Regions from separate parts of the Bacillus sp. FSL H8-0534 genome, predicted to be linked through region 1. Evidence: predicted binding sites of a transcription regulator. Region 1 holds the regulator's gene; each other region holds the start of a gene.

Region 1 (8,162 bases):
AGAAATTGATTTGGATGCTGAGGATGTTACAGTTCAAAAAGGGAATGATTCTTCTTTTTATATAAAACAATCAGGAAATACTACGAAGCAAAAAATAAGTATTGATGAAAAAGGAGATATATTAAAAGTTCAAGGTAAGATAAAAAAAGGAATTTCATTAGATTTTTCATTTTTATCATTTGGGTTTAAATCGTCGGGGGTAACAATTGTTGTTCCAGAACGTGCTTATCAAGACATAAAAGTAAGTTCTTCTGCTGGTGAGATAACAGTAAATGATGTGAAGAGTGAACGCATAGAAGCTGCAACGCTTGGTGGAGATGTAGAAATAGAGCGGGTGACAGCGAAGAAAGTAGAAGGATCTTCAAAAGCGGGCGGAATTAAAATGAAAAAAGTAAGTGGAAAAGTTGTTGCGAAAACAACAAGTGGAGATGTGGACGTTATTGATCATGACTCTAAATATGATGTGGAAGCAAGCTCGACTGCAGGAGATGTTGATATTCGTCTACTTGAAAAGCCTCAAGATGCGACTGTAAGTGGGAAAACATTTGCTGGTGAAGTTAAGGTTTTCAAGGAGGAAGAAAGAAATGTAGTAGTAGGGAATGGGAGCGTAAAAATTAGCGGACAAACATCTGCAGGAGACGTGACAATTGAAGCGAATTAAAAAATAGACCAGTTTAACTGGTCTATTTTTTAATGTAAATCGCGATATACCCCGATTACTTTTCCAATAACAGAGACTTTATCTAAAATGATTGGCTCTAAAGAAGAGTTTTCGGGTTGTAAGCGGAAATGATCTTTTTCTTTGTAAAAACGTTTTACAGTTGCTTCATTATCTTCTGTTAAAGCAACAACGATTTCTCCATTGTATGCAGAATGTTGTTGGCGAACAACAACTAAGTCTCCATCCAGAATACCAGCTTCGATCATACTATCTCCAGAGATTCGTAGCATAAACACCTGGTCTGCTCCAGCAACAACGCTTGCAGGAAGTGGGAAGTGTTCTTCTACACTTTCAACTGCTGTAATTGGTAAACCAGCTGTAACTTTTCCGACAATTGGGACTTGAACAACTGATTGTGTGTCTGTTTCGATTCTTACTTCTCCTAAAATTTCAATAGCTCTTGGTTTTGTTGGATCACGTCGAATATAACCTTTTTCTTCTAGACGTGATAAATGTCCGTGCACCGTAGAACTAGAAGCAAGGCCAACCGCTTGACCGATTTCGCGTACGGAAGGTGGATAACCTTTTTCTTGTACTTTTAGTTTAATGAAGTCGAGAATGTCTTGCTGGCGTTTTGTTAACTTTTCCATGTTTTTTTACACCTCGTTTTCTTTCAATTTTCTTACTTATAAGTATAACATGCAAAAAAACATTCTACAAACATAAGTTCGAACAAAAGGACGATTTGTGATACACTAAAGGAAAAATTGAAATGAGGAAGAAGGTTTTAAAATGAATGCAATCATTTATGCCCGTGTAAGCACAACGAAAGAAGCGCAGGAAACTTCATTATCACGCCAAAAAGATGAATTATTGCATTTAGCTGAGCGGTATCAAATGAATGTTATAAAGGTGATTGAGGAGAAGGCAAGCGGCTATACGATTGAACGAGACGGTATATTAGAAGTGTTAGATATGATTCGAGATGAACAGGTCGATGTGCTTCTCATTCAAGATGAAACGCGGCTTGGAAGAGGGAATGCAAAAATTGCTTTAATGCACTGTTTACATAAAGAAGGAATAAAAGTATATACACATACGCATAATGGTGAATTACAGCTTTCTGATTCGGATTCTATGGTACTAGATATTATTGGTATAGTTGAAGAGTATCAGAGAAAGATTCATAATTTGAAGATTAAACGTGGAATGCAGAGAGCGGTAGAAAGAGGGTTTCGTCCAGAAAAAAACTTAAAAAACCGACATTTAAGCACAGGACGTGAAAAGAAAGAAGTGCCGATTGAAGAAATTGTACGTCTGCGTCGCAATGAATTAACATTTGAGGAAATTGCAGCAACGCTTCGAGGTTTTGGACACGATGTATCTAAAGCAACAGTACATCGCAGATACGTGGAATACACGAAGCAATTGCTTGATAAACAAGACTAACTATTGTATGATAATAATCAGTTTTAAGTAGAAAGGGGATTCGAGATGCTAAGTCACGAACTCATTGAACGCATTAACTTCTTAGCGAAAAAAGCGAAAGCTGAAGGATTAACTGAAGAAGAACAACGTGAGCGCCAATCGCTCCGTGAACAATATTTAAAAGGATTTCGTCAAAATATGTTAAACGAATTAAAAGGCATTAAAGTCGTTAACGAAGAAGGTAAAGATATTACACCGACGAAATTAAAAGCATTGAAAAAACAAGATAATACAAAGTTAAATTAAGAGGTGGGCGCAGCCCATCTTTTTTGATTTTAATAGAATGGTTTATTTGGTAACTTTCCAATTACGATTGGTAGTCGCTTCAATTGTCCCCCGCTCTAATATGTAATTTGCGATAAGTTCAGACATATCAATTGGTATGTCTTTTATGATGGGTTTATTTTGGTACATAAAATAATTTCCGCCACCACTTGCACGATAATTATTCATAACTACGTCATATTCTTGATCAAAGTGAATGGGAGATCCGTCATATTGTAAGGAAACTATTCGTTCACCAACTGGTTTTGAAATGTTTAATATGTATGAAACTCCTTCCCACATATCGTAATTGTAATGCTGTGGTTTTGGCGTATTGTAAGCGGGGTTTACAATAATATCTTCTTCGTTATTTAATGTGAAATATTCAGCGGATAATTCAAGAGCATCTTTAATATCTTTTCCTGTAATACGTATGACCTTTAATGTGTTTGGATAAATATAATTTGATACAATATCTCTCATTGTAATTTGATTTGGAAAGCCAGAAGATTCATTATGAAATAGGCTTGTACAAGAAATATGGACTCCAGCTACCTCCATTTGTACTTTGTTTATAAATTCAATAAAAGGATTGTCTTGTAAACGTGTTTGCATCGCAGTGTGAATTTGCATGTCACCGATAATGGTGCCGATTGGTTGATCTAGCCATTGTTGCGTTTGATTTTCGTAGTCAGATACAAGTGAAAGTGCTTTTTCGTCTGTTTGAACGTCTTTGACAGATAACAGTTCCGATTGACACTTTTTAATTATCCTTCGATCTTTATTTTGTTCTAACTCTACTCGAACTTTTCCTAATGAATGGCCATTAGATCCGAGTTGTACAACGGTTACACCATTTACTTTCGTATTTGCAATAGAGCGATGTTGGTGACCTGTTAGTAATATATCAATACCATCTATTTCTTGGCACATCGCATATCCTTGATTCTCACCGGTTGAAATTTCTGTTGGTTCTCCAGATTGTAAATCCCTTTCAAAGCCACCATGATATGCTACGACTAATAAGTCAGGCTGCTCTTGGTTATGAATGAGAGAAACCCATTTTTTGGTTGTTTCTAGTGCATCTTCAAATAGTAAATCTTTAATATGAGGTGGCTGCTCCCAATTTGGGATGTAATGTGTTGTAACTCCCAAGATAGCGACTTTTATATTAGGATGTATGTGTTTAATAATATAGGGTGTCCCAAAGTAAGGATCTTTTGTATGTTTATTTAAAATATTTGCAGATAGATAAGGCATATTCGCGTTTAATATAGCTTTGTTTAATACATCCATTCCATAGTTGAATTCGTGATTTCCGATAACGGCCGCATCATATCCAATGTAATTCGCGATAAGTGACATTGGGTTCTTTTTATGCTGTATATATTTAGCGTAGTAATAGGTGAATGGAGTTCCTTGTATAAAATCGCCGTTATCGATCACAATTACATGTTCATGTTGGTTACGCTCTTGGGTGATACGTGTTGCAAGTTTGGCTAATCCTATTTCTGCTGGCTCGTTATTTCGATAATGAATTGGATAAATCGTACCGTGTATATCGCTTGTTAGTAGAATGTTTATATGAACGATGTTGTTCTTATTCAAGCTTATCAACCTTCTTTTTTTGTTATCTTATGATAAATCATAACAAATAATCTAGGTTTATTTTTTGTCAAATGTTTAGAAAATATAAAAATATATAATGAAGAAAATGAAAATGTTTTTGGAGTATCGTATGATGACAGGAGAAGGAGGAGAATACTATGGCTTTGCAACATGAATTTGTATTTGTTTCAAATGAAAAAGGAGAGCTAAGTTCTGAAGATTTTTCTTGGCATGACAGGGAGTTTTTTTATAAAGATGGAACGGTTGTTGAAGAATGCGTGATATTCAGTGATGAAATTGTTTTGTATGTGTCAGATTTTTTACAGTGGATTCCAACATATAATCCTTTTAAGAAAGAGAAAGGGTTTGGTATCCATTATTATGGTATTACAAAAATCGAGAAAGAGGGAGCAGAAATAGCGATCAACCTATTTCGCTCATTAGTCAATCTCTTTTCATTGGGACCTGAAAAAATAGAACTCACAGGCTCATTTCAATGGACGGTAGAGTGTGATACGGATGGAGAGTATGAACACCTTAGTTTTAATCGAGATATTCTTTGTACAGAGTTAGAGTCTTTAATTAGACTACTCTATAAAGTGGAAGCGGGAGAAGGACACCTTTTGCATTTTGGGATTTAATTTTTTATCGAGCGTAGTGCTCAAACATAACAAATGTTAATTTTTTCTAAATAAAGCTGAAATAAAAGAAATAGCAATTGCTATGAATAAAGAAATACTGGCGATAAGTAACAAGAGGATTGCAATGAGACTATATAAATAACCTAATCCTTCACTAGTTATCATTATACCTCGATCAAAATATAGTATGCTGAACGTGCCAATGGAGAGAATAAGCATGACAACACCTGGGAGGTATTTATAAGGTGACTTTAATTTTACTGAAAGGTAAATAGAACTAATTGTAATAAGGGAAAAAACAATTAAAAAGGTGTAGGAAACCACTTGTTCACTCATCATTTCTCCTCCCGCAGTTTTTATTTGATATATACGACGAAAATTAATATATATTCATTTCTATTATATATGTTGTGAATAAATGGTAAATAGAGGAGTGGAGAATATTTGCTAAAGATTTTTATGAGCCACGTATGAAAATACAGATAATTCCCTTTATTATCAATAAATGAATAATGAAAAAGTATAGCAGATTGAAACCCTATACATTGTGAAATTTAGTATGTTTTTTGAACAAATTCGAAAAAACATCAACATATTTGTCGATACATGTTGTATAATCTTGCGTGGGAAGCTATCATATAAATGTGTAAAACGTTTACTAATATAAGCGAAGGGAAGAATAGCATGTCACATTCAATCGAACAACTTTCTATCAACACGATTCGCACATTATCCATTGATGCGATTGAAAAAGCAAACTCTGGTCACCCAGGAATGCCAATGGGTGCAGCACCAATGGCTTATACATTATGGACGCAATTTATGAAACATAATCCAAATAACCCAACGTGGTTTAACCGCGATCGTTTCGTATTATCTGCAGGCCATGGTTCAATGTTATTATACAGCCTACTTCATCTATCTGGTTACGACGTAACAATGGATGATTTAAAGAATTTCCGTCAATGGGGAAGCAAAACTCCAGGACATCCTGAGTATGGTCACACAGCAGGCGTAGATGCAACAACTGGTCCGCTTGGACAAGGTATTTCGACAGCTGTTGGTATGGCAATGGCTGAGAGACATTTAGCAGCGAAGTATAACCGTGATGCATACAATGTAGTTGACCATTATACATACGCAATTTGCGGTGATGGCGATTTAATGGAAGGCGTTTCTGCTGAAGCATCTTCATTAGCTGCTCACTTAGGATTAGGTCGACTTGTTGTATTATACGATTCTAATGATATTTCATTAGATGGTGATTTAAATCGTTCATTCTCTGAAAGTGTAGAAGATCGTTATAAAGCATATGGTTGGCAAGTAATCCGTGTTGAGGATGGAAACGATGTTGCAGCAATTGCGAAAGCAATTGAGGAAGCGAAAGCTGACGAAAAACGCCCAACGCTAATCGAAGTAAGAACAACAATCGGTTTCGGTTCTCCAAACAAATCAGGAAAATCAGCTTCACACGGTTCTCCACTAGGTGTAGACGAAACAAAATTAACAAAAGAAGCGTATGCTTGGACAGCTGAACAAGACTTCCATGTATCAGAAGAAGTATATGATAACTTCCGTAAAACGGTACAAGATGTTGGCGAAACAGCTCAAGCTGAGTGGAACACAATGCTTGGTGAATACGCACAAACATATCCAGAATTAGCAAATGAATTACAAACAGCGATGAAGGGTCTTCTTCCAGAAGGTTGGGATCAAAACTTACCAACTTATGAATTAGGATCAAAAACAGCAACTCGTTCTTCTTCAGGTACTGTAATTAACGCGATTGCAGAAGCGGTACCATCATTCTTTGGTGGATCTGCAGACCTTGCTGGTTCTAACAAAACATACATGAATAACGAAAAAGACTTTACAAGAGCTGACTACAGCGGTAAAAATATTTGGTACGGTGTACGTGAGTTCGCGATGGGTGCAGCAATGAACGGTATCGCACTTCATGGCGGCTTAAAAACTTACGGTGGTACGTTCTTCGTATTCTCTGATTACTTACGTCCAGCAATCCGTCTTGCAGCATTAATGCAATTGCCTGTAACATATGTGTTTACACATGACAGTATCGCTGTTGGTGAAGATGGTCCAACACATGAACCGGTCGAGCAGTTAGCGGCGCTTCGTGCAATGCCAAATGTATCTGTTATTCGTCCTGCTGACGGTAACGAGTCTGTTGCAGCTTGGAAGTTAGCTTTAGGGTCTACAAACACACCAACTGCATTAATTTTAACTCGTCAAGATCTTCCAACATTAGAAGGTGCAAAAGACGATATCTATGAAAAAGTTGCAAAAGGAGCGTATGTAATTTCTGCAAGCAAGAAAGAAATTGCTGATGTAATCTTACTTGCAACTGGTTCTGAAGTAAGCTTAGCGATTGAAGCGCAAAAAGCATTAGCAGAAGATGGTGTTGATGCAGCTGTTGTCAGCATGCCATCTATGGATCGCTTTGAAGCGCAATCTGCTGAATATAAAGAATCTGTATTACCAAAAGCAGTAACAAAACGTTTCGCAATTGAAATGGGTGCGACTTTCGGATGGCACCGTTACGTTGGTCTTGAAGGAGATGTACTAGGTATCGATACATTCGGTGCTTCTGCTCCTGGTGAAAAGATCATGGAAGAGTATGGATTCACTGTAGAAAATGTTGTTCGTAAAGTAAAAGAAATGCTTTAATGGTTTGTGAAAAATCTCTCCGGCATGGAGAGATTTTTCTATGTAAATGAGTTTATTCGACAGAAAAAGTTTTTTCTTTCTCCGTAGTCAGACAATCATTGCATATTTTCTTCTATATAATGAAGAGAAAAGGTTGTCCAGAGCGGGAGGGAAAGTATGAAAACGTATGAATTGTATTTAATTCAAGAAGATGTTGCGAAGGCATACTTTGGTCGGGAGTATTTGTTTTTCGATTTATTTGCTCGATTTTCAGAATCTGATTCCCTTTCGGAAAAGAAAGTGTTATATAAGCAGATGATGTATATTACGACACCATTACAAGTAATGAGAATTCACCATAAATTAGAACAGGTTTTACGTAGTTTTGGGAAGTATAATAGAACACATCATACGCACATGCTTTATACTGGGGCAGAATACGGCGAAATAACGGTGAAATCACAATATATTCAAATGAGTACATCCGGAAATGTGTCGATGGAAACGACTTTCTTTGAGGTTCTCAGGAAATGCGAATTGACATTTTTAGCAATGGATTATGAAAATAAAAAGTATGGTTGGTTAAATCCTCTGAAACAAGCACGAACATATGTGTAAAAAATGTCGAATACAATCTTGTCTTATTGAAAAGGTTTTAGTACACTGTAAGGTAGACAACATGAAGGAGGAAAATATATGTCAATTTGGGTAGTTGTTCTAGTGGGCGTATTAGCACTAGTAGCAGGCGTGGCGTTAGGATTTTTCATCGCCCGCAAATATATGATGAATTACTTACAAAAAAATCCACCAATCAATGAACAAATGTTAAAAATGAT
Region 2 (8,162 bases), 3.1 Mb from region 1:
AAGAGTATTTTTCAGCAGAAAATATGGATCAGCTTGTAGCTAGTTATCGGGCACTTGGACCGCTCCTTGGTATTAGCTTGCCGATGGTAGAGGCACTTATCCCGGCACTGCCACTTATTTTGTTTGTGATGGCAAATGCAGTTGCCTTCGGGTTTTGGCTTGGTTTTTTGTATTCATGGCTTGGATCGGTTCTTGGTGCATTAATTGTATTTTCAGTTATTCGTCGTTTTGGAAGAAGTCGATTCTTCTCGTTTGTGAATAAACATCCGAAAGTGCGCAAAGCGATGGGATGGATTGAGCGGAAAGGATTCGCACCTATTTTTATATTATTTTGTTTTCCTTTTACGCCGTCTGCACTTATTAATGTTGTGGCTGGTTTATCACGTATTAGTAGACGACAATTTGTGTTAGCGTTAGCGCTTGGAAAGTTAGTCATGATTCTTATTTTAAGTTATATTGGGCATGATTTAACTTCTTTTATCCATAAGCCTGTGAAAACTATTATTGTCATAGGTGTCATTTTTATTTTATGGTATGTCGGTAAGAAGATTGAGGTAAAGCTAGAACTACATTAAGACTAGTCTTCACTGTAATTACAACTTCATTATAGGAAAAGGGTGAGGGGAGAGGCGGATGAAGCGAGCTTTGAAAAAAGAAGGCCTAGAGTGGATGAGAACAATCTTTATAGGTGTGCTATTAGCTGTTTTTTTTCGAACGTTTTTCTTCTCAACGTATGTTGTAGAGGGAAAGTCAATGATGCCGACACTTCAAGATGGAAATATGCTTGTTGTGAATAAGGTTAGCTATCAAGTTGGGGAGTTGAACCGATTTGATGTTGTCGTGTTTCATGCGAATAAAAAGGAAGACTATGTAAAGCGAATTATCGGTTTACCAGGCGATCGGGTTGAATATAAGCATGACAAATTGTATATAAACGGTCAATTTATTGATGAGCCTTATTTGGAAACATATAAGAGGCAAGCGGAAGGCCAGCAGTTGACAGGTGATTTTACGTTAGAAGAATTAACGAGAGAAAAGGTTGTTCCGAAGGGGTATATTTTTGTGATTGGTGATAATCGTCTCGGCAGTTGGGATAGCAGGCATTTTGGATTTGTAAAAGCAGATACTGTTGTCGGGAAAGTGGATTTACGCTATTGGCCGATTAATGAAGTGCAGACGAATTTTTCAAAAGGATAATGAAAGAGTTTACAGCCTATAGGGAAGGAAAAGACAAGCAGCCTCTGTTTGTCTTTTTTCCTGTCCTATAATACAATGATGACAGCAAACTAACGTTCGTTATGTAAGTGAAAGGTGGGGATTACATGTCGCTTCGATTTGTGATTGGACGAGCTGGAAGTGGAAAAAGTACATTTTGTTTACATGAAGTGCAAGAAGAATTAGGGCAGCGTCCAAGAGGCGAAACAATTTTATATCTTGTACCGGAACAAATGACGTTCCAAACGCAGCAAGCTTTAATAGGTAATGAAGGAGTTAGCGCCTCCATCAGGGCGCAAGTCTTTAGTTTTTCAAGGTTAGCGTGGAAGGTCTTGCAAGAAGTTGGTGGTGCAAGCCGCCTTCATATTGATGAGGCTGGCGTGCATATGTTACTACGTAAAATTGTAGAAGCGCGTAAAGAAGGATTGTATGTGTTTCAAAAAGCAGCAGAACAAAATGGCTTTTTTGAGCATTTAGGCAGCATGATTGCCGAGTTTAAACGTTATAATGTAACGCCATCGAATGTATATGAGATGTGGCAACAGTTAGATGCTCACAGTAGCGGTGATGAACAAAAATTATTAGCAAATAAAATGTACGACCTTCAGCTTTTATATGATGATTTTGAACGGGCTTTAATTGGTAAATATTTAGATTCAGAAGATTATTTACAGTTGCTTGTAGAAAAGCTTCCGGATTCTGATTATGTAAAAGGCGCAGAAATTTATATAGACGGATTTCATTCATTTTCACCTGGGGAATTAGAGATTATTAGACAGCTCATGATTTGCGGAGCAAGAATAACAATTACGTTAACAGTAGATGAAAAAACATTATCGCAGCCAACAAGTGAACTAGATTTGTTTTATCAAACAGTACTTACGTATGAAAAGGTAAAACAACTGGCACGTGAGGAGAAAATCGCAGTTGAAAGTACAATTTCAATGAGAGAACAGCCACGTTTTCTTTCGCCAGCATTGGCACATCTAGAAGCTGAGTTTGAATCTCGTCCGTCTAAGAAGTTCCAAAGTGAACCAGACATTACATTATATACAGCGGCAAACTTGCGAGCGGAAGTTGAAGGTGTAGCTAGGGAAATTCGCAGACTTGTTGCGGAAGAGGAGTATCGCTACAGAGATATTACGGTTCTTCTTCGTAATGGAGAAAGCTATTATGATGTAATGAAAACATTGTTTACTGATTACGATATTCCGCACTTTATCGATGAAAAGCGTCCAATGTCACATCATCCATTGATTGAATGTATTCGTTCTGCACTAGAAGTGATTAGTGGGAATTGGCGCTATGATGCTATTTTTCGCTGTATAAAAACGGAATTATTATATCCGTTGGATGTGAGAAAAGAATCAATGCACGAAGAAATGGATGAGTTTGAAAATTACTGTTTAGCATATGGCGTACAAGGAAAGAGATGGACGGCAGATGAGCCTTGGACGTATCGTCGTTATCGTTCGCTAGATGGAGTAAACGGAATGCAAACAGATAGCGAACGTGAAATGGAAGAGAAAATAAACCGCCTTCGTGATGTGGTAAGGACACCAATTATTCGTTTGCAGAAGCGTTTAAAACGTGCAAGTTCAGTTGTACAAATGTGTGAAGCGGTTTATTTGTTTTTAGAAGAATTAGATGTTCCTAAAAAACTGGAAGATTTGCGTATGCGTGCTGAGGCAGAAGGGAATTTTCTATTTGCAAGTGACCATGATCAAGTTTGGGAAGAAGTAATGAATCTTCTTGATACATTTGTAGAAATGCTTGGTGAGGAAAAGATGTCTCGTTCAATGTTTATCGATGTAATGACAACGGGACTTGAGGCACTTCAATTTGCAAATATCCCGCCTTCTTTAGATCAAGTGCTCATTGCGAACATTGATCGTTCAAGGTTATCGGATATTCGCGCGGCTTTTGTGATTGGTGCGAATGAAGGAATCATTCCGGCAGCCCCTTCAGATGAAGGGATGTTATCGGATGAAGAAAGGGAATTTCTCGTTACGGCTGGTGTAGAATTAGCACCAACAACAAGGCAGACGTTATTAGAAGAGCAATTTGTTATTTATCAAACAGTAACTCGTGCATCTGAGAAGTTATATATTTCTTGCCCCCTTGCGGATGAAGAAGGAAAGACGCTACTTTCATCTAGCTTTATTAAGAAAGTGAAAAGAATGTTTCCTTCTGTTAAAGAAGTATTTGTAACGAATGATGTGAATGATTTATCTCGTCAGGTACAAATTTCGTATGTAGCAACGCCAGAGGTTACCTTGTCATATGTAACGCAGCAATTACAAAATTGGAAACGATATGGTTTTGAAGGGAACCTTGATTTTTGGTGGGATGTTTACAACTTCTATGTTACATCGCCCGAGTGGAAGCAAAAAAGTAGTCGTGTACTATCTAGTTTATTTTATCGAAACCGTGCGCAGAAGCTTAGCTCAGTTGTAAGTAGAGATCTATACGGAGATAAAATTAAAGGAAGCGTCTCTCGCATGGAATTATTTAATCGATGCGCATATGCTCATTTTGCGCAGCATGGATTATCGCTGAGAGAGCGTGATATTTTCAAGTTAGATGCACCGGATATCGGCGAATTATTCCATGCAGCATTAAAGAAAATTGCAGACAAGTTACTTAGGGAAAATCGTACTTGGGCTGATTTATCGATAAAAGAGTGTGAGCATCTTTCTGCCGTAGTAATTGAAGAAATCGCACCGTTATTACAAAGACAAATTTTATTAAGTTCTAATCGGAATTATTATTTGAAACAAAAGTTACAGCAAATCATTTTCCGTACGTCACTTATCCTTCGTGAACATGCGAAGTCCAGTGGATTTGTGCCAGTTGATTTAGAGGTTCCATTTGGTATGGGCGGGACAGGCTCACTTCCGCCGATGGAGTTTTCGTTGCCAAACGGTGTGAAAATGGAAGTTGTTGGCCGGATTGACCGTGTAGATAAAGCGGAAGACGAAAATGGTACCTTCCTTCGCATTATTGATTATAAATCGAGCACAAAAGCTTTAGATTTAACAGAAGTATATTATGGGTTAGCACTTCAAATGTTAACGTATTTAGACGTTGTTATTTCAAATGCGAATACGTGGATGAAAAAAGATGGAACGGCATCACCTGCTGGCGTTTTATATTTCCATATTCATAACCCGATTGTGGAGATGAAAGGCGACGCTTCGGAAGAAGAGATTGAAAAGGAAATTTTAAAGAAATTTAAAATGAAAGGTCTCGTACTAGGAGATGCGGATGTTGTTCGATTGATGGATAACAAGCTTTCAACAGGAAGTTCAGACATTATTTCTGCAGGTCTGAAAAAAGATGGTAGCTTTAGTGCGCGTTCTAGTATTGCAAGTGAGCAAGAATTTACAACCTTACAGCAATATGTACATCATACATTTGAAAACATCGGGAAAGACATTACAGAAGGTGTTATTGATATCGCACCGTATAAAATGGGGAACAAAGCAGCTTGTACATTCTGTAATTTCCGTTCTGTTTGTCAGTTTGATGAATCACTTGAAGATAATCAGTTCCGCACGTTAAAAGATATGAAAGATAGTGAAGCGATGGAGAAAATGAGAGAGGAGGTTGGCGAATGATAGAGAATTGGCCACAGAAGCCTGAAGGTAGTCAATGGACAGATGATCAATGGAAGGCAGTCGTCAGAGATGGCCGTGATATTTTAGTAGCGGCGGCAGCGGGATCGGGAAAGACAGCTGTACTTGTAGAAAGAATTATTCGCAAAATTATTAATGCTGAGAATCCAGTAGATGTGGATCGCTTGCTTGTCGTAACATTTACAAATGCAGCGGCACAAGAGATGAAAAACAGAATTGGTGAAGCGTTAGAAAAAGTATTAATTGATGAGCCAGGATCAGGGCATGTTCGGAAACAGCTCAGCTTATTAAATAAAGCATCAATTTCAACCATTCACTCGTTCTGTTTACAAGTGATTCGAACGTACTATTATATGCTCGACGTTGATCCACGTTTTCGCATTGCTAATCAGACGGAAAATGAATTGTTAAAAGAAGAAGTATTAGATGACATATTAGAAGAGGAATATGGAATCGAAGGAAATGACATTTTCTTTGAACTAGTTGATCGATATACAAGCGATCGTAGTGATGATGACCTGCAGCGTATGATTTTAGCGCTTCATACGGAATCGAGGGCGCATCCAGATCCAGAGAAGTGGCTGGATAAGCTTGTCGAAGCATATGATGTGGAAGGGAAATCAATTGAAGACTTAACGTATGCAACTTATTTATTAGAAGATGTGAAGTTTCAGCTGGAAACTGCTGAAAAGCATATTCGGAAAGCAATTGAGTTAGCTATGCTTCCGGATGGGCCAGCGCCTCGCATTGAGACACTACAAGCGGACCTTGTGTTACTCGGGACGTTATCTAGTGCAGCACATCAGTCTTGGACAAGTGTATATGAAGCGATGCAAAATGTTTCGTGGCAAACGTTAAAGCGTATTAAAAAGAGTGATTACAATGAAGAGATTGTCAAACAAGTAGATTCACTTAGAAATAAAGCGAAAGATGAAGTGAAGAAGCTACAAGAAGAGTTGTTTAGCCGGAAACCAGAAAGCTTTTTACGTGATTTCAAGGATATGCACCCTGTACTAGAAAAGCTTGTTCAGATTGTAAAAGTATTTACTGAGCGTTTTCAAACGATAAAGCGTGATAAAGGAATGGTTGATTTCACAGATTTAGAGCATTTTTGCTTACAAATTTTAAGTGAACGTGCGAACGATGGCGGGCTTCGTTCATCACCAGTTGCGCTTCAATATCGGAATAAATTTGCCGAAGTACTTGTCGATGAATATCAAGATACGAACTTTGTGCAGGAGTCAATTATTAAGTTTGTAACGAAAGACTTTGAACAAAAAGGTAATCTGTTTATGGTCGGCGACGTAAAACAGTCGATATACCGATTCCGATTAGCAGAGCCTGGCTTATTTCTAGGAAAGTATAAACGTTTTACACCTGAAGGAATAGACGGCGGGATGAAGATTGATTTAGCCAAAAACTTCCGCAGCCGTCATGAAGTACTAGCAGGTACGAACTTTATTTTTAAACAAATTATGGGCGAAACTGTCGGGGAAATCGATTACGATGCTGATGCTGAACTAAAGTTAGGTGCGAGCTACCCAGAAGGAGAAGATGTAGCAGCCGAACTGTTATGTATTCATCAGTCTGAGGGAGAAGAATCGGTAGAGGGAGAAGACGGTGTAGAAGTAGAAAAAGCACAGCTTGAAGCACGTTTAATGGCGCAGCGAATTAAAGCGATGGTTGATTCAGGTTATGAAGTATATGATCGTAAAACAGATAGCATGCGCCCTGTGAAATACCGTGACTTTGTCATTTTACTTCGCTCGATGCCGTGGGCTCCGCAAATTATGGAAGAGTTAAAATTACAAGGCATTCCTGTTTACGCTGAGCTCGCGACAGGTTATTTTGAAGCGACAGAAGTGACCGTTATGATGAATGTGTTTCGGGTAATTGATAATCCGATGCAAGATATTCCGCTTGCTGCTGTGCTTCGTTCCCCGATTGTTGGGTTAAATGATGAAGAGCTTGCGATGTTACGTGCTCATGAGAAAAAAGGTTCGTTTTATGAAGTGATGCGTTCCTTCTTACAAGGCGCGCCGCTTGAAGAAGAGGCAGAATTACATGGGAAATTACAATGGTTCTATAATCTCTTGCAAGGGTGGCGTGAATTTGCGCGCCAGCAGTCTCTTTCTGATTTAATTTGGAAAGTATATCGTGAGACGGGTTATTACGATTTCGTTGGTGGTCTTCCAGCGGGAAAACAGCGTCAAGCTAACTTACGCGTACTATATGATCGCGCAAGGCAGTACGAAGCAACATCTTTCCGCGGGTTATTCCGTTTCCTTCGCTTTATTGAACGTATTTTAGAGCGCGGGGACGACATGGGAACAGCGAGAGCGCTTGGCGAACAAGAAGATGTGGTTCGAATTATGACGATTCATAAAAGTAAAGGGTTAGAGTTCCCAGTTGTATTTGTAGCGGGGCTTGGACGCCGTTTTAATACACAAGATTTAATGAAACGGTTCTTATTACACAAAGATTTCGGTTTTGGATCACAGTTTATTGATCCTCGTAAACGAATTAAATATACAACGTTATCACAACTAGCCATTAAACGTAAAATGAAGATGGAACTAATTGCGGAAGAGATGCGCGTATTATATGTTGCTCTAACGCGTGCAAAAGAAAAATTGATTTTAATTGGTACGGTGAAAGATAAAGAAAAAGAAATTGAAAAATGGCTTGACTCGCGTGAGCATACAGATTGGCTGTTACCGGATTACGTTCGTGCAGGAGCATCTTGTTACTTAGATTGGATTGCACCGTCACTATATAGACATCATGATAGCGAAATGCTTCTTGAACTTGGACAAGGAAATATACCAAATGAAATTTATGAATACAATGCGAGCTGGAAAGTGGAAGTGGTTGATGGTGGCACTTTACTTGCACCGGAACCAGTACAAGAAGAAAAGCAAGAATTGTTAGAAGCGCTTCGTGAGAAAAAACCTGTTCCTCTAGAAAGTGAACGAAAAGAAGAGGTGTATGCTCGTTTAACTTGGGAATATGCGTATGAAGGTGCAACAGCGCATCGGGCGAAGCAGTCTGTTACTGAGATAAAGCGGAATTATCAATCGGAAGATGGAAGTGATAATGCCTTTATTAAAAAACTTCGTACGCCTATAAAAACGCGTCCTCGTTTTATGGAGAAAAAGGGGTTAACTTATGCTGAACGGGGGACAGCTGTTCACGCCGTAATGCAACATGTTAATTTACAACAACCGATCACGCTTGAAACCGTTCAAGAGCAAATTGCGGAAATGGTAAATAAAGAATTACTAACATTTGAGCAAGCAGAAGAAATTG
Region 3 (8,162 bases), 590 kb from region 1:
AACGGAAATCGCATCTCAATTAATCGAAAAAGGCTTAAATATCTGTAACGAGTTAGAAAACAAAGAGTATCAATATCGCTTTAAGATTTCAGAAAAATCAAACAATTCATCCGATACTCTAGAATTAGAAACTGCTATATTGGCAAGATTTTCATACTTTAGGAAAGAAGAACTATGGGATTGTATTGAGGAATACACCGAACGACTAGCAAATAAATTTTATGCTGAGGAAAACCATTTAAAATCAAGCAAATATTTCTACATGAGTAATGAAGCGAGAAAAAAATTATTAGCTAAAGGGGCGTTAAAGTAATGAAAAAGATTGGATTAACAATAACAGGATTAGCATTAGCTGGAATTATGACTTTTGGTGTTAGCAACAACCCAGGATTTTCGTCATTGAACAAAGGTGACACACCTGCACCTCAAAGACCTGATTTAGCATTAAATATAGGTGATACACCTGCACCTGCCGATAATGGAGGCGATACACCCGCACCTGCTTATGACCATGGACAACCTTGGGGCTTAGCTGATGGAAACACTGGTGCAAGTATTGGAGACCACGGTGGTATTGTAGCACAAGATACTCACGCGGATTTGTAATCAAATTATCAAATAAAGAAAAGGAACGCCAAAACCCTCACACTAGGCGTTCTTTTTTATTGTAAAAATAAAAACCACGAATTAAATCGCGGCTTCTTGAAATACTTCTTGGACATCTATCATAATATCGGAAACATTAACGCCTCTACTCTCGCACATCCCTACCATTGCAGAAATAATTATTTTAAATATTTAATATACGTCCGAATATGAAGAGGTTTTACCTTATCAACATCCATAATCTTTAATTCTCTTTCTAAATATGAAGCAAATAACTTCAACGTTTGGTCATATGACCGAATTATTTTCCTACTTAGATACTTTGCATTACAATGAAGTAAAAAGTTTTCAACATTCATCTGAAAGTTGTTCATACAACAAAAAACCTCCTAGCTATTAGAATAAAAATTTCAATCCAATAAATAGAAGGTTTTTAAATTAACCGCCAATTATCTACGTACTTTATTGCTTACATACGTAATTCATCGGCTATTAAATTTTGTTATGAAATACACTTAACATCTTGATACAACAACACTTACGAAGCCTTATGTTCAAGCCTCAACTTATCTGCAACCATTGCGATGAATTCGGAATTCGTAGGTTTTGCTTTTGACATCGATACAGTATAGCCAAATAAGGACGAGATTGAATCAATATTCCCACGACTCCACGCTACTTCAATCGCATGACGGATTGCGCGTTCCACACGGCTTGCTGTCGTATTATATTTTTTCGCAATATCCGGGTATAAGACTTTCGTAATAGAACCAAGAAGCTCGATATCGTTATATACCATAGAAATTGCCTCTCGCAAATACATATATCCTTTAATATGAGCTGGTACACCAATTTCGTGAATAATGCTTGTAATACTCGCATCTAGATTCTTCGGTTTTCCATCTACTGTTGTTGCAGATCGGAAAGATGGTAGTGGACGTTTAATTGTAGTATTCGTTTTACCGCTTACTTGACGAATATGACCCGTTAAATTTTCCATATCAAATGGCTTTAAAATGAAATAAGAAGCACCTAAATCAACTGCTTTTTTCGTCACATCTTCTTGTCCAAATGCCGTTAACATAATCACATTCGGCTGTCTTAGTCGTTCAATATGACGCATTTTTTCCAGCACCGCTAAACCATCTAAATGTGGCATAATAATATCTAAAACAAGTACATCAGGTTGTTTCTCCTTCAGTAAATTCAAACACTCTTGACCATTATAAGCAATTCCGATTACTTCCATATCATCTTGAGCAGCAACATAACTTTCTAGCATTGATACTAGTTCCTTATTATCATCCACAAGACACACTTTAATTTTCTCCACAGCTTTTCCTCCCTTACCGAATCGATTCTCCCGACATGTGTAAGCTTCTAGGCTACATGAATTGTTCGACAATTGTGTGAAATTTCCCTTTTAAAGTTTCTTAATTTCCGATAAAATCACAAAAAAATATGTTTATCGTTCATTTATTTTCTTTCTTTACACATTCCATCATAGGTTTACAACGAAACGTTCACTCTTTTCTTTTATTTTACAACAAAAAACAGCTCTTGCGGAACTTTTACAAAATTTCAACGAATTTCTCAAGAAAAAAGCAAGCTGATGTTAATCAGCTTGCTTTTTTCTCTTGCTCATAAATATTAATTCCAGCTTCATGTAACATCCATTCAATATGGACACCATACCCTGAAGTTGGGTCATTCACAAATACATGTGTAACAGCACCAATCATTTTTCCATTTTGAACAATCGGACTACCACTCATCCCCTGAACAATACCACCTGTTTTAGCCAACAAACGTTTGTCTGTAACTTTTACAACCATTCCTTTTGTAGCTGGGAACTTTTGTGGTACCGTGCTTACGATTTCAATATCAAATGCCTCTACTTTATCTTGATCGATAACTGTTAATATTTTCGCTGGCCCTTCTTTCACTTGATGAGATAATGCAATCGGCATTGCTTCATCCATTATGCCATTTTTTATACCTGTATTTAATTTACCAAAAATACCAAAAGGACTATTTGTTGTAATATTACCAATCACTTCACGATCCGGTGAAAATCTTGCTAATTTTTCTCCTGGATTTCCATGACTACCGCGTTCGATAGAAGTAACTGTCGAACGAACAATCTGTCCATCTTCTACTTGAATTGGTTTTTTCGTATCATTATCAGAAATAACATGACCAAGCGCTCCATATTTCATCGAATCCGGATGAACAAAAGTCATCGTTCCAATACCAGCAGCTGAATCACGAATATATAAGCCAATCCGATAAGACGATTCACCATTATCTTTTTCTGGTGTTAGTTTCGTATGAATATACTTACCATCTCGTAATAAGACGAGGTTAAGCGGTTCACCTGTTTTTCCGCTATCATGAATAAAAGGTGCCACATCGCTCATTCTTTCAATTATTTTTCCATTAATTTCGGTAATCATATCCCCAACTTGTACACCAGCCACTTCTCCAGGCGATACTTTCCCTCTCTCTGTTTGAATTAAATGATGTCCAACAACAAGTACACCTTTTGTATTCAATTTCACTCCAATTGATTGCCCGCCTGGAATCACTTTAAAATCTTTTAATACTTTCACATTTACCTTTTTTACTGGAAATCCAGCAAGTTGAAAAACCATATCCGCTTCACCATTTTGATGCGAATTTACTACAAGTCCAGATTTCTGTTCTTTATTTGAACTCACTGTAAAAACATGATGATTTGTCGATGAAGCCTGGAAAACTGGAAATGATGCTATTTCGGATTGTTGACCCTCAAAAATAACGAGTTGCTTCGGGGATGAAATAAACGTACGAAGCGGTTTAAAACATCCAATAAAAATTAATGAAACAAGGAGGCAAAGACCTATTATTTTTCGGAATTGCTCTAATTTCAATTCATTCACTCTCCTCGCTCCTACCCCACATTCAGCCTAACGACTTCATCTTTTAATTTCTCCTTGCAACGCTTTGTTTATAACCGGAAGAATCAAGAAATCGTCATTTGAGCAAAAAAGCTATCCATTATTGGATAGCCTCTGCTGTCTGTTTAAAACGATGTGCTTGCGTAAGTAACTCTTTCGCATGTTCCGTCGTTAAATCGGTAATTTCCACGCCAGAAATCATTCGAGCAATCTCCGTTACCTTATCCTCTGTACTTAATACAGTAACTGATGTAATCGTCCGATCATTCGCAACTTGTTTACGGATAAATAAATGTGAATCCGCCATTGATGCTACTTGAGGTAAGTGCGTAATACAAAGTACTTGTGAGTTTACAGATACACGATAAATTTTTTCCGCAATCGCTTGTGCCACTCGGCCACTCACTCCCGTATCTACTTCATCAAAAATGACCGATGCAACACCTTGATGCTTAGAAAAGATACTTTTCAGAGCTAAAATAATACGAGATAACTCTCCACCAGAAGCTACTTTTGAAAGTTGTTTTAATGGTTCACCTGGATTTGTTGAAATATAAAATTCCACATGATCGTATCCATCTGCCGTAAGTTTCACTGGTGTCCCTTCTAGAAATGGATCATCATGGCTTCCTTCTCTTTTCTTAATCCTCACTTCAAATTTCGTTTTTTCCATATACAATTCTTTTAATTCTTGGTGGATTGCGTTCGTAAGACGATCTGCAAGTTGATGACGCATATTGCTCAATATTGTTGCTTCCTTCAAAATTACACTTTCTAATTCTTTTAATTTCTTTTTCGTCGTTTCAATATGTACATCTTTATTTTCGATTGTAAAAATTTCTTGCTCTATTTTATCAGCATACGCTAAAATCTCTTCTACAGTATTTCCATACTTTCTCTTTAGCATACGAATTTCATTTAAACGCGTTTCAATTTCATCTAAACGATTCGGGTCATATTCCATTATATCTAATCTTTCACGGAGCTGATAGGCAACCTCTTCTAATAAGTAGTAGCTATTTGCAATCGAATCATGGTTCTCTTGATACGCCTCATCTAGGTGTGTAATACTCTCCATTTGTCCCATCGCATTTCGCACATGATCAAGTCCACTACCATCTTCGCTTAACGAACGGTATGCATCACCAAGCGCTTTATAAATCTTTTCGAAATTAGAGATTTTTAATCTCTCTTCCGTCAATTCATTTTCTTCATCGACTTTCAAATCCGCTTTACGAATTTCTTCGTGCTGGAATTGAATTAAATCTAAGCGATGTGCCATCTGCTGTTCATTCTCTGTTAAGGATTTCAGTTGTTTTTTTAACTGCTCATACTCACCGTATACGCCCTGATATATTTCTAATTGGTTCACGATACGATCCCCATCAAAATGATCGAGCATAAACAAATGGCGTTCCTCATTCATCAAATCTTGCGTTTCATGTTGTCCATGAATATCAACAAGTGTTTTCCCAATTTCTTTTAATATACTCAATGTAACAAGTTTACCATTTACACGACATACACTTTTTCCATTCGCAGCGATGTCACGTTTTAAAATGATCATCCCATCTTCAATTTCAATGTCCAGCTCTTCAGCTTTCGTAATACATGGATGTTTATCATCCTCTATATAAAATAAACCTTCAATTTCAGCTTTTTCTGTTCCATATCTAACAAATTCTGCTGAACCGCGGCCACCAACAAGTAAGCTGATTGCATCAATAATAATTGATTTTCCGGCACCTGTTTCACCACTTAAAACTGTTAAACCTTTTTGAAAAGAAATATTTAATGACTCAATAATAGCAAAGTTTCTAATCGATAATTCCGATAACAATGCCCCATTCACCTCGTTATAAACTAATCCCCTAAAAAGGGCTTTCGCTAAGCGCTTTTCACTCTGCGTTTATCATATATATTGTATGTATAAATTACTCTTCTAGCCCGCTCCATTGTACCAAACATTCGTTTTACGGGTCAATCCATCGATTTCCTAACTTCATTCTAGAAAAACACCATATTTCACTTCACATTCATCTATTTTTCCTAGAATAAAAAATATCTTGTTTACTTTCTGCTTTTAGCAAAAGAGTAAACAAGATTCTTTTGTTACAACATATTTAAGAAACGATCTGATACAACACCTGTATCCTCAGGCGTACGGCAAATAATTAAGCAAGTATCATCACCACAAATGGTTCCAATAATCTCATCCCATTCTAAATGATCAATAAGTGCTCCAAGCGCGTGCGCGTTACCAGGTAATGTTTTTAACACAAGCATATGTCCTGCTGTGTCTAACTTTACAAACGAATCGACTAGATTACGTTTTAATTTTTGCAACGGGTTAAATCGTTGATCTGCTGGTAAGCTATATTTATAGCGACCATCATGCAATGGCACTTTTACTAAGTGCAACTCTTTAATGTCACGCGATACAGTTGCTTGCGTTACATTAAAGCCTTCATTACGTAAAATATCAACTAGTTCATCTTGCGTTTCAATTTCTTTATTCGCGATAATTTCTCTGATTTTAATATGGCGCTGACCCTTATTCATACATTTGCACCTCACACTATCTCTTACCATAGTTTAAACATTGGTATACTTCACTTATTTATGTTAACTTATAATCGTTTACTTGTACATAATTGTTTTTACAATCATTATACAATTCCAACAAAAAGAGGAACAACAACCGTTATTCCTCTTTCCCTTTTTGTTTTAAGACCTCATGAGCTTCTGTTACAACTTGCTCTACAGAAACCAGAGAATGCTTTTCGCCAATCTCACGTTCACCATGCCACTTTAAATGAACTAAAAACTCAATATTTCCGTCCCCACCTGTAATTGGAGAAAATGTTAAGTTTTCAACATCATACCCTTCTTTTATTGCGAAATCAACAATCATTTCTACGACAGCTTCATGAACTTTACGATCACGAACGATGCCCTTCTTCCCGACCTGCTCTCTTCCAGCTTCAAATTGTGGTTTAATTAAAGCCGCAACATCACCATTTGGAGTCAATATCGTTTTTAAGACTGGAAGAATTAATTTTAACGATATAAACGAAACATCAATGCTAGCAAACTGCGGCAAGCCACGCTCTAAATCAGTCGGTGTTACATAACGAAAATTCGTCCGTTCCATAACAACAACGCGCTCATCTTGACGAAGCTTCCAAGCAAGTTGATTGTACCCTACATCTAAAGCGTAAGATAACTTCGCACCATTTTGCAGCGCACAATCTGTAAAGCCACCAGTTGATGAACCAATATCTAACATAATTTTATCTTGTAAATCAAGATGAAAAGTCTCTAATGCCTTCTCTAACTTATAACCGCCACGGCTCACATATGGCATAACTTGTCCTTTTACCGTAATCGGTGTATCTTGTGGAATTTTTTCCCCTGGTTTATCGAGTCTCATTTCATTTGCATATACAAGACCCGCCATAACAGCGCGTTTTGCCTTTTCACGCGTTTCTATAAGTCCTCGTTCTACTAATAGTACATCTACTCTTTCTTTTTTTACACTCATTTGTTACGCCCTTTTTTGTTTTGATGGAATCATTGTATGAATGCGGTCCACAACAGCATCTGTCGTTAAACCAATTTCTTCTAACAACTTTGTAACACTACCGTGTTCAATGAAATGATCTGGAATTCCCATTCGTTCGATTAAAGCACTATGATACCCATGCTCAGTAGCAAATTCTACTACACCTGTACCAAATCCACCGATTAAACAAGCTTCTTCAATTGTTAAAATCGGCATATTCTTACCTAGGAGTTCATGTAAATATGATTCATCCATCGGCTTAATAAAACGAGCATTCACGACTTTCACTGAAACTCCAGCTTTTTCGAGACGCTCCGCCGCTTCCAGCGCCATCGGAATCGTTGTACCAAATGTCAAGATTGCTGCTTGCGTACCTTCTTTTAAGGTTTCCCATGTACCAATTGGAATAGCTTTGAGTTCTTCATCCATTTTAACTCCAAGTCCATTTCCGCGCGCATAACGCAGAGCAATTGGACCATCTTCATATTGCATTGCCGTATATACTAAATGCTGCCCTTCATTTTCATCTTTCGGCATCATGAGCACCATATTTGGCAAGTGGCGTAAAAACGCGATATCAAATACACCTTGATGCGTTTCACCATCTGCTCCAACCAATCCAGCACGGTCAATTCCAATGAAGACATTTAAATTTTGACGGCATATATCATGAACAACTTGGTCATATGCACGTTGTAAGAATGTTGAATAAATCGCTAAGAACGGCTTCATTCCCTGCGTTGCCATCCCAGCTGCCATCGTTGTGGCATGTTGCTCAGCAATTCCCACATCAATCATACGATCTGGAAATTCTTGATGAAACTTTTCAAGCTTAGAACCAACTGGCATTGCTGGTGTAATCGCAACGATACGCTCATCAGTTCTTGCAAGCTTACGAACTGTCTCACTTACAACCGCACTCCACGCCGGTGCAACTTCTTTTGGCTTTACAAAATCACCAGATTCGATTTTATATGGTCCTGTTCCATGCCAAGTTCCAATCACATCGCTCTCTGCTGGTTTATAGCCTTTTCCTTTTTTCGTAATCACAT
Region 4 (8,162 bases), on a different contig from region 1:
ACATGTGGGATTTACTGAAGCAATATAAGGTGGTGAAAGAGTATGAGACATCAAAAGCTCAAACAGAAAGCCAGACAGATCGAAATTTTATCCAGTTTAAATAAGCTGGAATTTGCCTCTAGGAGGCAATTGCAAGCGATTCATGCTCTAGGTAGTATTCGAAATGCAAATCGTGTTCTGAAGGATCTGCGCCAATATTGTCATGTCACTTCGCATAATCGGGAGTATGTATATTATCTCAACAAAAAAGGTTTAGCCTTGCTAGGATTGGATCCCAATGAACGAAAAAAGAAACATCAACTTGAACATATTCTGTTAAGAAATGAAGCGTGGATGTGGCTTGATTTTCCAGATTGGAAAACAGAGCAAGTTATACAATTTAGATATCAAGGTGAAGAAAAGACAATCGTACCAGATGCTTATTATGTAATAGATCAAGTACCTCATTTTGTTGAGATTGATAGGTTGCAACATATGAGAGTAAATGAAGAAAAGGTACAATATTATGGTTTGATTGCAAAGATATATAAAAAACAAAGAGATATAATACCCAACATTTTATTTTTTACAATTTCTGATTATCGTGAAAAGAAGTTAGAGAGTTACGGGATAAAACATGATGTGTATGTACGGACATTTTTATTAAAAGAAGTATTGTGAAAGTAAAAAGCACAGGGTGAATCATCCTCCTTGTGCTTTTTACATGTCCCAAAAGTCAGTTATTTTGGCACTTCTGTCCACCTTTTTAATTGCTCGAAGGATTTTTTGAATAACTGGTAAACTTGGTGTGTGAGATTTATTATTACATAATCTTGAAATTGTATTACGACTAACACCAGTTTCTTGTTCTAATTCCTGTTGTTCTATTCCGTTACGGTCTAACCACTTCCCTAATTTTGTACGATTTCTTTTATTTCCTTTCATGAAAGTGCCTTCCTTTCTTTTACCCTATTTAACTTTTATTTTGGACACTTTCAATTTAATTTATACACACTCACCTTCAATGGTGCATATGTCTTTCTTGTGGTGCATAGAATATAAATAGATAAGGAGAATAACAGATTTTTTGTAATTATTTTGTGGAATATAGCATACATAATAATAGCTACAAGATGCGAATACGCTGAAATATAATTGCATCTTGTTGCAACGAGTATTCCTATAAAATAAAAAGCTTAAATCCATTGGTACATATGGGTTTGAGCTTTTCTTAATTTATAAAGACATAAAAGCGAGTTTCTTAAGTTAAGAGATATAAAAGTGTTTCGTGGTCGAATTTTGAAGAATTACATATAATTTCACGTATCACATTGATATTAAAAATTATTTACAAAATGATTGTATAAACCGAAAAACAAGGTTTATAATAAGAACAAACGTTCTGATTTGGAAGGGTTACCTTGTATGATTATTCTTTATTACCTAACCGAATTATTTTGTGTGTAGACCTTTGTTCATTTTTCGCCAGTTGTGCATGTGTCATGAGGGGATTAGATCCATTAAAAGTAAAATTAGCTGTCGTTGGGGATGTAAATAGAAAAGGGTCTATTGTGCTGGCTGCCACTCCCGAACTGAAAAAATTGGGCATTTCTACAGCAACTAGGTTGCACAAACTGCCAAAAGATCCAGAAATCATTGTAGTTAATGCGACAATGCAAAAATTTGTTGAAATTTCAAATCAAATCACAGAGATATATACAAAGTATGTAGCATGGGAAGACCTACACGTTTTTTCAATAGATGAAGTATTCCTTGATTTCCAACAGACAGCGCATTTATTTGGGCGTGATCCAATTGTAATTGCTAAGAGGGTACAAAAAGAAATTTATGACAAAACAGGCATAACCGCATCAATTGGGATAGCACCTAACTTATTTCTCTCGAAAGTTGCTCTAGATGTGGAAAGTAAACATTCAAAATCAAGGATTGCTATGTGGTCATATGATGATGTCCCCAAAAAATTATGGGAAATCAAACCGCTCCAAAAAATTTGCGGAATTGGAGTAGCTACACAGGAATTATTGCATAGCATGGGACTGTTTTCCTTGAAGGATGTTGCAAATACACCCAAAGAGCGTTTAATAAAGCGATTTGGAAAGGTAAAAGGTGAAGAGTTACATCGTTTTTCATTTGGTATAGATGAAAGCCGTATTGCTAATAAATACGTTCCTAAAAGTACTTCTATAACGAAAGGACAAATCTTATTAGAAGATTGCTTTAGTCTTAATAAATTAAAATTGCTACTTCTAGAACAAATTGAGGAGACTTGTTTTCGCCTACGATCTATGGATAAATGTTGTAGGACGGTTGAACTTGCTATAGGTTACAGTAAGTACATCGGTGGAGGGTTTAAGCGAGCAATTACTTTGGAACAACCAACCTGTTTAACTGAAGAGGTTTATGAAGCGTGTTTACAGATATTAAAAAAGTTTCATTCTGGTCATCCAGTACGACAAATACATATAACTTTAAAGAATTTGACCAGGGATGATGCAATTCAAATGTCTTTGTTTGAAGATACTTCAAGAAAAGATACTCAAAGGAAATTAGCAAAAACAATGGATAGTATCCGGAATAGGTATGGTAAAAACTCGATTATGAGAGGCATCAGTTACATTCAAGGAGCTACGCAACGTGAGAGAAACAATAAAATTGGTGGGCATAAAGCCTAAGGGGGAATACACATCATGGATAGAGGTATGATGCGATGGATGCCATTCTCAGCAATAAAAGAACAGTTTGAAGGATTAAATGAATTGTATGAAAAACAAAATGAAGTACCGATGCCCATTTTAGATGAGCAAAAATTAGAACTTATAAATGAAATAGTGTGTTGTGCAATGGCTGAAAATAAGCAAGTAAGTATTTCATACCAAAAAAAGAACAAAGTATATTCCGAAGTGGGTTATATTCATTACTACGACATGATTTGTAATGAATTAAGAATTAGGAATCAACATGATAATGTATTTTATATAAAAGTTAATCATGTAACAGATATAAAATATACATAATCGTCTACAAAATAAAAAGCATCCACTATGTGAACACTTCATGCTATTATGATTAAGTTATATTAATGTAGTGTAGTGTTTTCCAAGAGGAAAATAAAAAAAGTCCTCTTGGAAATAGCACTATTTTTGTGCCGAAAACAGCTGTTTTTTACTTTTTAAAACACTTACAGGCTAATCTTATTTTTCCTCTGTTAGACTTAAAATAGCACCCGAAATAGCATCTTGACAATAGATATTGTCATCGTGCGAATTAGGGTGCTATTTCATTTGTTTCTTGGTATGTCAATTTTAGTCTGTTATGAGAAAACACAAGGGTTTGTATCATTTTATGGTAAAATATAGTCAAAGATTTAGAAAATTTAATTCTTCAACAAACGGGCAGATAATTAAATAAGATTTAAGTGGTGGAGGTATAGTTAATACATGAGTAATGTGCATTTTAAAAATATAGATGATACTAATGAATTCAAAGTTAGAAATATAAAATTAAAGTCTGGACAAGAAAAATTTATTGAAACCGTAGATGAATGTTTAAATGAAGCTAATACCCATCGTGAATGGCATCCAGTAGCTATATATTATGATGAAGAAATTATTGGATTTGCTATGTACGGTTCTTTTGGTCCTAATAAAGATACTTGGATTGATAGAATAATGATAGATGAAAAATATCAAGGCAAAGGCTATGGGAAAATTGCTATGATGAAACTTATTGATATAGCTTCAAAAGAATATGGGGTAAACGTTATATATTTAAGTATCACTGAGGAAAACAGAACAGCTTATAGCTTATACGAAAGTATAGGGTTCGAATTCATGAATGAAAGAGACCTAAATAATGGAGAACTCTTATTTAAGTACACAATTAAATGAGAGCCAGTTGAAATCAAATCCTTATTGCTTTAACAGGATTTTTTAATTAAATTAGAACAACTCATTAAAGACAAAAAAGCTTGGAAATCCCAAGCTTTTTTGTGTGTGTTTGATTAAAAAAATGTTCTAGACTGAGTATCGCTGGTTTAATAGGATCCCTTTATTTTTATTTTCCTGTATTAATTAAATAAGAATTTAGACTAATGAATAGTTTTTATTTAGAGAAAAGAAATTTTATTAAAATAAAGTATTAGACTAGATAGTAGGGTTTATTCTATCAAACGTATGAAAACGCATCTCACGATTAAAGCGGACACACTTTGAAATTTTGAAATGAGATGAGATAAATATTTCAAAATTATATTGATTATATATTCCATATATTGTACTTTAAAAGTAATCTTACTTTTGTTAACTGAAAAAAGGGGGGCTTATTCATGCCAATTATTAAAACAAAAAACGGTGAATTTCACTACGAGTCTTTTGGACAAGGGGAACCAATCCTTTTTTTACACGGAAGCGGGGCATCTTGGAAGATGTGGAAACCACAAATCGAATCATTTTCTAAAGAATATCAGATGATTCTTCTCGATTATCGTGGTCATGGAGAATCGATAAAAACCTTTCCTGGTAATGTATATGATTACGACTTAATCGTATCTGATATCATTTCATTTTTAGATACACTATGTCACACATCTCTTCATGTAATCGGCGTTTCACAAGGAGCAATTCTTGCGACATTAGTAGCCATTCATCATCCTTCCTATGTAAAAAAATTGGTCATTTCTAATAGCTATAGTGAATTCCCAACTAAAACTTCTAAATGGGTACTTCAATTTTCCAATTTCATCTTTAGTTTGCTGCCCTATTCAACAATTATTGATTTAATGATGAAATTTTACAAACACGAACCGTACACGCAACAAATACTACGCGATTCATTTTCAATAGACAAAAAAATGTTATTAATGATGAAAAAAGCAAAATTTCCTGTTCATACTTCTTTATTACATCTCATTCAATCCCCTACTCTAATTCTATCTGGAGCAGGAAAAGTTGTAACAGGTGTTGATGAAGGAAAAGCAGCTAAAACAATTCACCAGCATATCCCAAATAGCACACTTGCTTTATTCCAAGATGCATTCGATCCACTTAATGTAATGAGAAAAGATATTTTCAATGAGATGGTCCTCGATTTTCTTAGAGACTCTTCTCTACATGAGTATGAGGAAGTTTCGTATGGATAATAGTTAGATTTTATCTAACAAATAAACTTATATATGTTTTGTGGAGCAATTATTTACATATACATCGTTAAGCATACTAGATATGAAATAACTATATCCTAAAGAATAGGGAATTTGATGGTTCTAATTCACGTTCTATCACATGGTCAAAAAAGTCTCGGTTTGGTCACCGAGACTTTTTCCTTATTCTTCCATATGTTATTGAATTCTGTACAGAAAACACCTTTTCAGTCTACAACTATTTTTTAATGTAGTGTAGTGCTTAAAAAAAGGAAAATAAAAAATTCCTCTTGGAAATAGCTGTTTTTTACCTTTTAAAACACTTACTGGAGATTAGTATTTTTTATGTCTTAATGAGCTTTGAAATAAAATGCTTATTAGTTTGGGGTATATTTGTATTCAAATTCCGTTTTTGCAATTTTAGTGTATGTATTAATAAACTCTGTTTTTGCTTCCGTATATCCGTCTCTGTCATGTTCATATTTGTCCATTAAGCTCACTTTTAAGTTACTATATTCTTGGGCAACATCTTTATGCAGTCGTAAAAAATCTCTAAAATATAATTCATTCCAATCCCCTATATACCTAACATGAAGATGAAATACTTTTTCGGCAAATCCTTTTTCTGTATAACCTTTCATAAACATCATATGAGGTGAAGGCTTTTGTGGTTGCTTTTCAAAAATATATCCCTTTTTCTCCAACACATTCACTAAAAACTTCAAATCACAATCTGCTGTTATTTCAAGCAATATATCTATCGTTGGTTTTGCTAATAACCCGTTAACAGAAGTACTTCCTATGTGATTGATTCGTTCAACATATTGATTACCGATTATGTTGTTAAGTAGTTTTTCTTCTTGTAAATACCAATTTTTCCATATTGGATTATGTTCTTTTAGTATAATCGGAAACAGTTCCCACAATTCCTCAAGTGACATTTCTGATAAACTCTTACCCACAATATATTCCTCCATTTTACTTAGTAAGTCGTTTTTATCAAACTTTATTTTAAATCAACATCTGTTTCAATTAATTCAACATCGTCAGATGTTGAATCTCCCGCAAGCTTTAATGCTTCTTGATAAAACTTCTCCGAGTTGACATTTTTTGTTCTTTTGTCATAAACAGAATCCCAAGGAATACCTGTTGCTTGTGCGTGTTTTATAGGGTCATATTTTTGCCCCGTTTTAAGCATCATATAAAGGATTTTGGCAATCTTTCCACAAATATGCCCAATTGCTGTTTTTCCATTCATTTTACGTTCTACTAGACGATGATAATAGGAGCTGAATACGGACGGTTGCTTTTTCATCGCAATGATAATCATCGCCATTTGAAAGAGAACACGACGTGCATCCCGAACGCCACTAAAGGTCATTCTCGTACCCTTTACTGATGTCCCTGATTGTTTATTTTCAGCCGAAACACCAAGGTATTTATATGTATTAAATCGTTCAACATCACCAATGGCTCCGATAAGGGTACAGGCCCAATTATCGCTCATAAAAGGGAAAGAGTATAATAACTCTGTATAAGGATGAGGTTTAATACCTTTGCTTGAATTTCCGTGAAGTAGTTCTTGGATGTGATTGTCAATCCCTTTAATACTTTCTTCAATACGTAACGCTTCCTCAATTACCCAATTTTGTCTTCCAACTAAATGAGGGACATCAATTGTTATAGACTTTGCTGTTACTTCTGCTAGTGCCTTAGACGCCTTCGTAGCTATTCGCTTTGCCCCAGATTCAATCATTGCTTGTCGTAGTTCTTCTTGTGTGGCTAGCTTTAGATCTTTACCGGTTCACTACAAGTGTAGAATGACAATAGAATTATTAAATTTTAAATATAGTAAAAGGACAAGTGTTTTGGTCCTTTTTACTTATTTATTGTTCTCAATAAGCGATTTTCCTTGTTTAACTTAAGCCACTCCTTGAGTTAAACAAGGAGTGGCTTAAGTTATTAGTTTTTTTAGTGAAAAAATAAAATTAGCTGCTACTCTTCGTTAATATTAAAATTTGATGGAACAGTTGTTTCTGTAAAGGAGTATAGAGTTTGACTACTATCAATATTTTCATTAAGTTGAATTCTACAAACAAAAGACGTATCATCACTTCTAGTAAAAGTAATATTGCTGATTACCCTACTATATAATTGCCAAGATAACATGTTATTTGTTTTTATCGATTCTACATCCATTATTCTCTTTAACTTGAATTCTTTTTGAATATGATGAATAAAATCACCAAGAGCAGCATTTATTAGAGGTCCCAAATCAATGGATATAGTTTCACATGCTTCATCAATAATTGTTATTAATTCGCCATAGCGTTCAATAAATGTATCTTCGTCTAATGTTGCTGATAGCAAAAATTCCCTCTCACACTCCAATAATCTAGATTTTTCATTATCAGAAATGTTATATGGATTTCCTTCGTATGACGGAAGGTAGTTTTCTAGCTCTCCCTTTGGGAGAACAAATATGTTTGCTTTTTTAAATGCATCAATAATTTTCCGTGTTTTACCAATAATCAAATTGATATTCTGGATTTTATGAGGCACTAAGTCTCTTATAATAAGCTCATTCCTTAATACCCCCAGTAACGTTGCTCGTCTTTTTGCTTCTACACTCGTCACATTTGAAATCTTCTCAATCAGTTGCTTCAACTCAGGGTACTGATCTAGTAAATCTAAATCGAGTTCAAGTAAACTATCGGTCAATGGGTCAATTGTGTTAAGAAGGGTTCCGATTACCTGCATTAAATCTTGTCCAATACCTTCATTACTTAAGTAATTAATGACTTGGGGATCTTGGCTGGCTGTTTGTTTTAATTTCCCATCAAAGATGACATCATAATCAACAATAGCTCTACTATCCAAATTCAGTTTTTTTGAAAGACGGTAGAAGGCATCTACTTCATTTTTCCCACCAACATCTATTATAGAAATTCCACGAACACCAATACCCTGTTTTCTTTTATCTTGGATAGTATTTAGTAATATTTGATCTGTATATCCTTCTACA

Evidence for each region. The regulator LexA, encoded in region 1, represses DNA repair genes until DNA is damaged. The targets are predictions, from matches to a motif close to CGAACATATGTTCG.
Region 2: a site for LexA is predicted at 1,283-1,296, ahead of addB (helicase-exonuclease AddAB subunit AddB). Genes of this name have one in related genera too.
Region 3: a site for LexA is predicted at 5,507-5,520, ahead of recN (DNA repair protein RecN). Genes of this name have one in related genera too.
Region 4: a site for LexA is predicted at 1,370-1,383, ahead of MHH71_RS28795 (Y-family DNA polymerase). Genes of this name have one in related genera too.

The regions. Positions count from the first base shown of each region.
Region 1 covers NZ_JBBOUC010000001.1:5,023,644-5,031,805, forward strand. The annotation lists gene MHH71_RS25770 (DUF4097 family beta strand repeat-containing protein) at 1-661, shown strand, start outside; gene lexA (transcriptional repressor LexA) at 691-1,311, opposite strand; gene MHH71_RS25780 (YneB family resolvase-like protein) at 1,454-2,110, shown strand; gene MHH71_RS25785 (DUF896 domain-containing protein) at 2,156-2,395, shown strand; gene MHH71_RS25790 (bifunctional metallophosphatase/5'-nucleotidase) at 2,438-4,021, opposite strand; gene MHH71_RS25795 (hypothetical protein) at 4,180-4,662, shown strand; gene MHH71_RS25800 (hypothetical protein) at 4,699-4,998, opposite strand; gene tkt (transketolase) at 5,347-7,347, shown strand; gene sirA (sporulation inhibitor of replication protein SirA) at 7,504-7,944, shown strand; gene MHH71_RS25815 (YneF family protein) at 8,023-8,162, shown strand, end outside.
Region 2 covers NZ_JBBOUC010000001.1:1,914,684-1,922,845, reverse strand. The annotation lists gene MHH71_RS10040 (TVP38/TMEM64 family protein) at 1-575, shown strand, start outside; gene lepB (signal peptidase I) at 634-1,197, shown strand; gene addB (helicase-exonuclease AddAB subunit AddB) at 1,323-4,835, shown strand; gene addA (helicase-exonuclease AddAB subunit AddA) at 4,832-8,162, shown strand, end outside.
Region 3 covers NZ_JBBOUC010000001.1:4,433,259-4,441,420, reverse strand. The annotation lists gene MHH71_RS22665 (response regulator aspartate phosphatase) at 1-313, shown strand, start outside; gene MHH71_RS22660 (hypothetical protein) at 313-606, shown strand; gene MHH71_RS22655 (hypothetical protein) at 786-980, opposite strand; gene spo0A (sporulation transcription factor Spo0A) at 1,145-1,939, opposite strand; gene spoIVB (SpoIVB peptidase) at 2,226-3,527, opposite strand; gene recN (DNA repair protein RecN) at 3,646-5,385, opposite strand; gene argR (arginine repressor ArgR) at 5,658-6,107, opposite strand; gene MHH71_RS22630 (TlyA family RNA methyltransferase) at 6,250-7,089, opposite strand; gene dxs (1-deoxy-D-xylulose-5-phosphate synthase) at 7,093-8,162, opposite strand, start outside.
Region 4 covers NZ_JBBOUC010000003.1:83,344-91,505, forward strand. The annotation lists gene MHH71_RS28780 (FtsK/SpoIIIE domain-containing protein) at 1-104, shown strand, start outside; gene MHH71_RS28785 (replication-relaxation family protein) at 43-660, shown strand; gene MHH71_RS28790 (helix-turn-helix domain-containing protein) at 700-924, opposite strand; gene MHH71_RS28795 (Y-family DNA polymerase) at 1,401-2,672, shown strand; gene MHH71_RS28800 (YolD-like family protein) at 2,685-3,014, shown strand; gene MHH71_RS28805 (GNAT family N-acetyltransferase) at 3,438-3,887, shown strand; gene MHH71_RS28810 (alpha/beta fold hydrolase) at 4,325-5,137, shown strand; gene MHH71_RS28815 (GrpB family protein) at 5,515-6,099, opposite strand; partial or broken gene MHH71_RS28820 (transposase) at 6,144-6,941, opposite strand; gene MHH71_RS28825 (ATP-dependent nuclease) at 7,133-8,162, opposite strand, start outside.